3 regions of the Rothia sp. 11254D007BW genome follow, and region 1 is predicted to be linked to each of the others. Evidence: predicted binding sites of a transcription regulator. Region 1 holds the regulator's gene; each other region holds the start of a gene.

Region 1 (3,275 bases):
ATAACTTCTTGCGGCATGGGGTGGGTGTTCTCGTTAACGTTGAGGGTTACCGGAACATCAATCATGGGTGCGCCGTAGGGTGAACGGCCCCGCAAATCTTCGCGCAGGGGCAGGGCTTCGAGTGCTGTGGTAGTTTCGGTCACTCCCCTAGTGTAGCGACCTAGCCCCGTACGCTGCATTCTTGTTTCGCAGTCTGGCATAGGGTACCGCTCTTTTTCTTACTGTGACTGAGTGTAGACAGGCACCTCAAGAACCTGACCGGGAACCAGCTGTGCGCTGGTGAGGTCGTTAATCTGCATGATGCGATTGATGACATCGCGATTATCTTCACCGGGTGCCACATCTGCTGCGATGGTCCAGAGAGTATCGCCGTGCACAACGGTGACCGTTTGGCTAGCCGGAACGACAGGTTCAACAGTGGCACTCTTGGCTTCGCCGGGTGCAAGGAAAGTCAGGGCACCGAGAACCACAAGAGCCACGAGGGTGAGTAGGGGCAGACCCCTAAAAACCAGGCGCCCCCGGCGGGTCAGACGGATTTTCCCACGCCCCGTCTTCGCTTTCTGAGGCGGTTCTACTACCGCGCTAGGCCGCTGAGCCGGGGTAGAAGCAGCAGGGTGGGAAGACAGATTCCGTAGGGGAGCTACAGGTGCGGGACGCGCAGACACAGGTGCCGCAAAACGAATGCGGTACTGGGGTTGCCGCAGTGCCCCGGCCGATGCGGGCACCTGCGGGTGCTGACGGACGGTAAAAGTAGCAGCCTGATCAAGGGGCTTCTTCAAAGAAGTACGAGCCATAAACTCGGGCAAGGCGATGGTGCTCATAAGTCTTTCTCCTGATTCACGCTCAAACATTCAACCAATAGTCGAATCTTTGTTCTAAAAATTCTTCGTATCTATGTTCTATCAGAAAAATCGAACATAGTCGAGAAAAATTAGAACAAATGTTTGAATAACCTGTTTGCTTGACATAGTCTTAGAAGACCACTTGATAGTGAACACCGGGTGGCTGACATTTTAAGAACCAACAGAGACGAGATACCGTGAGCGAACGAACTCCGCAGACTCCGGCAAGCCCGCCCCACAAGGGCTCTCGCCCCCTCACTGCCCGCCAGAAAAAAATTTTGAGCGCCATTTCCAGCGCTATTGATGAGCACGGCTACCCGCCGTCTATGCGTGAAATCGGTGACCTTGTTGGTCTCGCTTCACTCTCATCTGTTACCCATCAGCTCTCTCGCCTCGAAGAGATGGGCTATATTAGGCGCGACCCCAAGCGTCCTCGCGCCATTGAGGTTCTCACCGGCGAGACCTCCCCCGAAGAAGTAAAGCCTGAAACCAGCGTCATCACGCTGCCGATTGTGCCTACCTTCGCGCAGACCGACGATAACCTCGCTACTGTTCCCCTGGTGGGCCGTATTGCTGCGGGCTCACCCATTGCCGCTGAGCAGGCAATTGAAGACGTCATGACGCTCCCCCGCCAGCTCGTAGGTCAGGGCGACCTCTTTATGCTGCGAGTCAAGGGCGACTCCATGGTCGATGCTGCGATTTGCGACGGCGACTGGGTCGTAGTGCGTGCCCAGAACACCGCCCAGAACGGTGACATCGTCGCGGCCCTGCTCGACGACGAGGCCACCGTTAAGACCTTCCGCCAGCGCGATGGTCACACCTGGCTACTGCCCCAGAACACCCAGTACGAGCCCATCCTGGGCGATAAAGCCACCATCATGGGTAAGGTCGTCTCCGTACTGCGCAGTCTCTAAGACCTAGTCTCTCACTAGTCGATTGACTGTTTGAGGCGCTCGAGCGCTCCCAGTACAACGTCCTTGCGGGTTGTTGTCCAGAAGGGCGGAAGGGACTTCACCAGGTAGGAACCGTAGCGCTGAGTAGCGATGCGGGAGTCAAGGACGGCCACAACTCCCCTGTCACCGACCGATCGCACCAGGCGGCCAGCACCCTGGGCCATGCGCACCGCCGCGTGGTAGGCAGAAACAGCCATAAAGCCATTACCGCCAGCAGCTGCTACCGCCCGGGTGCGAGCCTGCGACAGCGGATCGTCGGGGCGGGGGAAGGGAATGCGGTCCATCATGACCAGGCGGCAGGAGTCGCCAGGAACGTCCACGCCCTGCCAGAGACTCATGGTGCCGAAAAGACAGGAATCGGTGTCCTCGGTGAACTCCTGCACCAGGGCGCGCAGAGACGACTCCCCCTGCAGAAGAATGTTCAGGTCGGTGCGTTCCCGCACGTACTCGGCAGCCAGCTCGGCCCCGCGCTTAGAGGAAAAGAGCCCCAGTGCGCCGCCACCCGAGGCAGTCACGAGCTCAACGATACGGTCCAGCTGCTCTACCGAAACTCCCCTCCCAGGTTTAGGCAGGTCAGAGGCTAGATACAGCACGCCCTGCTTGGGGTAGTTAAAGGGTGAGCCCACGTCGATACCGTCCCAGCGCGGAGCGTCCTTACCCATCAGCCCCAGAGCACCAGCAGCGGCATCAAAACTTTCTCCCACCGTCAGCGTCGCAGATGTCAGCACCACGGTGCGGTTTTCGAAAAGCCCCTCTCGCAGGTAACCGGCAACCGAGATAGGTGCGATGTTCAGGGTGGCGGGGTCATCGTCAGCTGCCGCCACATACCCCCTACCGGGCTCCCAAGAGCCGGTACGAGAAACCCAGATGACCTGATAAAGCGGGTCAGCGGTCAACATCTTCTCGGAGGTTTCGTGTACTTCGGTCAGGGCCGCACGGGCCATCTGACGTCCGGCGTCGCCGTCCTTATCCCCGCCCTTGGTGTCGGTCAGGGCCTGGCGGGCAGCATCGCGCACCCGCTCCATAGCAGCTGCCACCCGGTCGGGTAGTCCCTTGGGCATCATCTCAGCAGGCACCCCGTTGAGTGAGTCATCGAGGGCGAGCGCTGCCTGCTCCAGTGCCTTATGATCAGCATCCGTATGGCGTTTGAGGCTGCGGGCAACCTTGGTAATAGCGGCCGGTGATAGTGCCCCGGTGACGGCACCGGTGACGCGGTCAGCCAGTTCGTGGGCCTCGTCGATGATGGCGATGTCGTGGTCGGGTAGCACCGCAGCGCCCTCAAAGGCGTTGATAGCGAGAAGGGCGTGGTTGGTAATGACGATATCTGATTCAGCTGCTCTGGTTCGGGCCATCTCGCTGAAACATTCTTCGACCAGGGGGCATTTTTTGCCCAGGCATTCTGAGGCTGTGACGGCTACCTGCCGCCATGCCTTATCGCTTACGCCTGGTAGCAGCTCGTCGCGGTCGCCGGTGTCGGTGG
Region 2 (3,275 bases), 760 kb from region 1:
CCAGGAGCTGATGAGCAGCCCGGGTCAAGATGACCGGGTCGGACGTATACCCCGGCAGGCGCATCTGTAGGGCGGGGTGATGCTGCTGCCCAGAGCTGAAAACGGCGGTTCCACAGAAGGCGGTGAGTAGGCCGGCTAGTTGGCCGTGGCGGGCTAGTCGGGCAGCAGCTTTCTGTGCGTAAATACTGAGTACCTGGCGTAAAGAATCTGCGTCAGATACGGGTCGGGAGAAGGCCCTCGAGTAGATGAGCTGGTCTTTAAAGCGGCGCTGCTCTTCCAGCTCGCACGCCGGAATTTCTTGTAATTCCAAAACTGTGCGCATCAGAACCACCGAGAACTTTTTTCGAATCACGTCGGGTCGCGCTGCCGCCAAATCGGCAATCGAGGTAATACCTAGAGCCGCAAGTTTCTGCGTAGTTCGCCGCCCCACTCCCCACACCTCAGATACCGGCAAAGCCGCCAGCAGGGCGTCCTTACGTTCCAAGGGCAAACAACCCCACACGCACACCCCCGCCAAGGTGGGAATCTTTTTGGCGGTTTTATTGGCGAGTTTGGCGAGGGTTTTTGTAGGGGCAACCCCCACGCAGACTGGCACCCCCACGCCGCGTAGCAGCTGGTCTTTGATGCTTCGGGCATAGGTACGGGCAGCAGCGGGCTCAATCGGCACAGTCAGGAAAGCCTCGTCGATGGAGTACTGCTCAAATTCGGCCGCCTGTGAAGCGAGTACCCGCATCACCCGGGCAGAAATTTCGCCGTAAAGCTCGTAGTTGGAAGATCGGGCAATAACCCCCTGCACGCGAGCCCTGTGCTCTATCTGAAACCAGGGCATACCCATGGTGTACCCCAGGGCTTTCGCTTCTGCCGAGAGGGCAACCACGCAGCCGTCATTATTAGAGAGCACCACTACCGGCCGCCCCATGAGCGAGGGGTCAAAGATACGTTCGCACGAAACGTAGCAGGAGTTGATATCAACGTGCACTACCTGTCGCCTAGTCACAGCTACACCCTGTGAAGGCAGCGGGTGACCACCCCAAAAATCATGAACTCCGATTCAGCAGGGATGGGGATGGGTGGGTAGGCGGGGTTTTCGGGCAGGAGCCACCCGGCGCCGTAGCGGTCAATGTGAAAACGTTTGACAGTAAATTCGCCGTCGATAGCTGCCACCACAACTGACCCCTCAACGGGTTGGCGGGAGCGATCCACAATAATTTCGTCACCGTCTGCGATGCCCGCGTCGATCATTGAAGACCCGCTCACTCTCAGAATGTAGGTGCAGTTGCGATCGGCAATAAGCACCTCATTAAGGTCAATGTGGGTAGCTGAGTAGTCCTGGGCAGGGGACGGGAAGCCCGCAGGAATTCGGGTGGGGCTGGTAGGGAGAGGCCAGGGCACCCCCGGGTGTAGCTGGCCTACAACTATGGCTTTCATGCCTTAAATATAGTACAAAGTTTCGAATGTTGTACGAATATTTATTCTATAGATTAAACAATATTTTGCCAGCAGCCCTGACCCGCGTGAGCGTGCGGCATATCGCTGAGCGTGCAGCAGTCGTGCGCACTCTCGGCGATATGATGCACTTTCGCCGCCCCCTTGAAGCCCGCGCTGGCGTACACTTATGCCCATGACTAGCCCTACCGCACCCGTTATTCCTGCCGATTCCTGCTCCCTGCCGGTTGATGAGAACCTACCGGGCACCGCTGCCCGCGAGACGCTCTGGGTTCTGCTGGAGCACCCCGGCGGCTGGGGCCGCGATATTCTCGATGGAACCGTCTTTGGGGCAGAACTCTCAGCCGCCCTTAAAGAGAAGATGGCGCAGGTGGGTGCCCGCCTGCTGCTGATTCGGCAGCCCGGTCGTGAGGGGCAGAAGGTTAAGGACGTCGGCGCCCGCCGCCGCGCCTTTCTTGCGGTTACCGGGGGTAGGGATTTTTCACCCGCCAGGCTCTACTCGTTTGAGGTAACCGGTGCGGAGGATTTGCTCTCCCTTCCCCTCGAAACCCCCGAAAATATACCCGGTGCGGTTGTTTCACGTGAAACACTCACCCTTGTCTGCACTCACTCTAAGCGCGACCGCTGCTGCGCGGTACGCGGCCGACCCATTGCGTCCTTTGTATCCGAACAACTCGCGGACGGCAGCGTCTGGGAGTGCTCCCACACCGGTGGGCACCGCTTCGCCCCGGTCGCCATCAGCCTGCCCACCGGCTACACCTACGGGCGCCTAACCTTCGAACAGGCCCTGACCTTAGCCCAGGGTGCCCAGCAGGGCCGGGTAGAACTCACCGGGCTGCGCGGGCGCTCCTCCCACTCCCCCATTGAGCAGGTAGCCGAGGTAGCCGTCCGCACCCTCCTTACGGACGCCGGTGAGCAGGTAAGCCCCGACGACCTCAACCCCAGTGAAATGACCGCCACCGAACCCGACCTGCACGCCGCCCATGTCTCCCACCGCGACGGCCGTTTCTGGGTCGTGACCGCCCGCCGCACCGAGCTAGCGCCGCGACCGGCGTCCTGCGGTAAGGACGCCGGCCCCGCCTTCAGCTGGGAGGTCGTCAGCCTCGTTGGCCTAGACCACGCCGGTTGCCCCCAGCAGGGAGCCAACACCGAAGGTGACGGCCAGGGCTAGGGCGCCACCGATGACGACGCGCAGGGCGGCCTTGCCGTAGTGCGGGGAGCCGCCCCACTTAGCGCCCAGGGTACCGGTGATTGCCAGGGCAACGAGCACGCCGGCGAAGGTCACCGGAATACGAATCGACTCGGGGAAGAGCAGAATCAGCAGGGTCGGGAGCAGGGCACCCACCAGGAAGGAACCGGCCGAAGCGAAGGCAGCAGACCAGGGGGAGGGGATATCCTCATCGTCGATACCTAGCTCAAAGTGCAGGTGGGTCTTGAGGGCGTTCTTCTCGGTCATCTCGATAGCCGCCTTGCGGGCGGTTTCGGGTGAGATGCCGCGCTCTTCAAGAATCTCGGTCAGCTCATCGAGCTCGTACTCGGGCATGTCACGCAGCTCAGCCTTTTCCTTGGCGATTAGGGCTTCCTGGCTATCCACCTGGGACGAGACCGAGACGAACTCGCCCAGGGCCATGGAGATAGCACCACCGACAACAGCAGCAGCGGCGGCAACACCAATGGTTGAAGTGCTGGTGTTTGCACCGGCAACACCAACAACGGTGGCGGCGACAGAGACAATGCCGTCGTTAGCACCGAGGACGGAGGCGCGGAGGCGGTTGAGTTTTTCCTGGTAGGCTCCGCCCATGTTGTGGGCTTCTCCGGTGTGGGAGTGA
Region 3 (3,275 bases), 370 kb from region 1:
GTGGATAATCTTGTCGAGGTGCTCCAGGCCGGTAATGGTCTTGTGACGGCCCGGCACCTGCTTGGCACCGTTGAGCTTATTTGCCAGGGAGGTGTAGAGAATATCGTTGACCAGGGTGGACTTGCCCGAACCGGAGACGCCGGTGACGGCGGTGAGCACGCCCAGGGGGAACTCGACATCTACGTTCTTGAGGTTGTTTTCGCGGGCCCCAATAACCTTGATGGTGCGCTTGGGGTCAACCGGACGGCGGGTGGCGGGCACCGTGATGGCGCGGCGTCCGGCCATGTAGTCACCTGTCACGGAGTTTTTATTCTCAAGGAGTTCAGCGAAAGTACCCGAGTGCACGATCTGGCCGCCGTGCTCACCAGCGCCGGGGCCGACGTCCACGATCCAGTCGGCTTCCTTCATTGTGTCTTCGTCGTGCTCCACCACGATGAGGGTGTTGCCCATATCGCGCAGCTTGGTGAGGGTTTCAATCAGTCGGCGGTTATCGCGCTGGTGCAGGCCGATGGAGGGTTCGTCCAGCACGTAGAGCACGCCCACCAGGCCGGAGCCAATCTGGGTTGCCAGGCGGATACGCTGGGCCTCGCCACCCGAGAGGGTACCCGCTGAGCGTGCCAGGTTCAGGTAGTCCAGGCCCACATCAAGCAGGAACTGCAGGCGGGCATCAATTTCTTTGAGCACCAGCTCAGCAATCTTAGCCTCGCGCTCACTCAGGGTCAGCGAGCGCATGAAGGTGAGTGCTTCGCGCATAGGCATGTCGGTGACGTCGGCAATCGACTTGCCGCCGACGGTGACGGCCAGGATGGTGGGGTTGAGGCGGGCGCCGTTGCAGGAGGTGCAGGCGACCTTTCGCATGTACTGTTCGTAGCGGTCTTTTGACCAGTCTGATTCGGTTTCTTCGTACTTGCGTTTGATGTAGGCGCTGGCGCCCTCGAAGCCGGAGGTGTAGCGGCGTTCGCGGCCGAAGCGGTTTTTGTAGGCGACGGTGACCTTGTAGTCTTTGCCGTTCAGGATAGCTTTTTTGACCTTGGCGGGAAGGTCTTTGAAGGGGGTGGCGAGGTCGAAGTCGAGTTCGTCGGCCAGACCGGCGAGCAGGCGCAGCCAGTATTCGCTGGTTGCCTTGCCGGTGGCCCAGGGGGCGACGGCTCCCTCGGCCAGGGAGAGGTCGGGGTTGGGCACGATCAGGTCGGTGTCTACTTCAAGGGTGGAGCCGATGCCGTCGCAGGCGGCGCAGGCGCCAAAGGGCGAGTTAAAGGAGAAGGCGCGGGGTTCTACCTCGGTGACGGCCAGGGGGTGACCGTTGGGGCAGGCCAGGTTTTCGCTGAAGGAGCGGGTGCGGCACGGGGCGTCGGCGTCCTCGTCCACGAAGTCGATGAGTACTTTGCCGTCGGCGAGCCCAAGCGCGGTTTCGACGGAGTCGGTCAGGCGCTGGTGGACGCTCTCCTTGATGGCGATACGGTCAACGACTACCTCGATGGTGTGTTTGTACTGCTTTTCAAGCTTGGGCGGGTCGGTGAGCTGGATGACCTCGCCGTCCACGCGGGCGCGGGCGTAGCCGGCGGTGGAGAGTTCTTTGAAGAGGTCGACGAACTCGCCCTTGCGGGCTGAGACGACGGGGGCGAGCACCTGAAGGCGGGTTTTCTCGGGGTAGTCCATGAGGGTATCAACGATTTGTTGGGGGGACTGCTTGGAGATTTCCTCGCCGCATTCGGGGCAGTGGGGGTGGCCCACGCGCGCCCAGAGTAGGCGCATGTAGTCGTAGATTTCGGTGATGGTGCCGACGGTTGAACGCGGGTTCTTAGAGGTAGATTTCTGGTCGATGGAGACGGCCGGTGAAAGGCCCTCGATGAAGTCAACGTCGGGTTTGTCGACCTGGCCCAGGAACATGCGGGCGTAGGAGGAGAGGGATTCGACGTAGCGGCGCTGGCCCTCGGCGAAGATGGTGTCGAAGGCAAGGGAGGATTTGCCCGACCCGGAGAGGCCGGTAAAGACGACCATGGCGTCGCGGGGGATGTCGAGGTCGACGTTTTTGAGGTTGTTTTCGCGGGCACCCTGCACACGGATATGGGTGAGGTCGTTGCCGGTGGGTTGTGTGGCTGAGCCTGCCATGAGTCACCTATCTAAGAGATTGTTTCGAAGATATATTCTATAGTCTTTGAGTGGCCGATGAAAGCGTCTCCCCCTCCCGGTTTGTACCGCCTCCTGCTCATTCTGAGGGCTTAAAACGGGCAGGGCATGGTACAAAGGCGGAATGAAGGCCTAGAATGGGGCCATGAGTGACCTAGCCAATACCCTGATTTTTGAGTCCGATGCCCTGACCGTGCGGTCCATTGCGGTATCGGAGATGGAAAACAACGTCTACCTGCTGACCCACCGGGCAAGCGGTGGGCAGGTGCTGATTGACGCCGCGGACGATTTTCCCACCATCAATACCTTCGCTCAGCAGGCTGCCGCCGCCGACTCCCCCGCTGCCCATGGCCAGACGGGAGGCGTCGTCCGCACCCTGGTGACCACCCATTCCCACTGGGACCATATCCGCGCCCTGTCCGATGCTGTTGAAGCTTGGGACCCGGCAACCTACTGCGGCGCCCCCGATGCTGAGGCTATCGCCGAGCAGGAAGGCGTAGAGGTTGAAGAACGCCTGGTGGGCGGCGAGCGCCTGACCCTAGCCGGTATTGAGCTTGAGGTGATTGCCCTGCGCGGGCATACCCCGGGTTCAATTGCCCTGGCCCTGCGGGCATCTGAGGGTGCGGACGCCGGTAAGCGGGCTCTGCTGTTCACCGGGGATTCGCTCTTCCCGGGCGGGGTGGGCAAGACCAACTCTCCCCAGGATTTTGAGCAGCTCTTTGCCGATGTTTCAGAGCGCATCTTCGGCCGCTTTGACGATAGCACCCTGGTGCTGCCGGGCCACGGCGACTCCACCACCCTGGGCAAGGAACGCCCCCAGCTGCCTTCGTGGAAGGAGCGGGGTTGGTAATAGAATCAAAGTAGAAGCACTAACACTCGACAGAAAGATGTGAGATGACCTCCCCAGCAAACTCAGGAGCCCATCAGCAGGCCCTCGCGGCATTCAAGGATATTGTGGGCGCCGACCATGTGCTCACCGCAGAGCACGCGACCATGCCCTACAGCAAGGGCTACCGCTTCGGCGGCGGCCCCCTGCTTGCCGTCCTCCGCCCCACCACCCTGGTACAGATGTGGAAGGCGCTCCAGGTCTGCGTCGACCACAACCTCATGGTAATTCCCCAGGCCTCTAACACCGGTCTGACCGG

What was found. Region 1 encodes LexA, which represses DNA repair genes until DNA is damaged. Its sites were predicted from a motif close to TCGAACANNTGTTCGA; they were not measured.
Region 2: a site for LexA is predicted at 1,462-1,477, ahead of ACEE43_RS08575 (LexA family protein). Genes of this name have one in related genera too.
Region 3: a site for LexA is predicted at 2,137-2,152, ahead of uvrA (excinuclease ABC subunit UvrA). Genes of this name have one in related genera too.

The regions. Positions count from the first base shown of each region.
Region 1 is NZ_JBPWPK010000001.1:1,154,071-1,157,345, forward strand. It holds gene ACEE43_RS05140 (histidinol-phosphate transaminase) at 1-143, opposite strand, end outside; gene ACEE43_RS05145 (LysM peptidoglycan-binding domain-containing protein) at 219-821, opposite strand; gene lexA (transcriptional repressor LexA) at 1,040-1,756, shown strand; gene ACEE43_RS05155 (ATP-dependent DNA helicase) at 1,771-3,275, opposite strand, start outside.
Region 2 is NZ_JBPWPK010000001.1:1,914,691-1,917,965, reverse strand. It holds gene ACEE43_RS08580 (Y-family DNA polymerase) at 1-997, opposite strand, end outside; gene ACEE43_RS08575 (LexA family protein) at 1,000-1,428, opposite strand; gene ACEE43_RS08570 (sucrase ferredoxin) at 1,622-2,617, shown strand; gene ACEE43_RS08565 (VIT1/CCC1 transporter family protein) at 2,558-3,275, opposite strand, start outside.
Region 3 is NZ_JBPWPK010000001.1:787,481-790,755, forward strand. It holds gene uvrA (excinuclease ABC subunit UvrA) at 1-2,112, opposite strand, end outside; gene ACEE43_RS03595 (MBL fold metallo-hydrolase) at 2,276-2,980, shown strand; gene dld (D-lactate dehydrogenase) at 3,025-3,275, shown strand, end outside.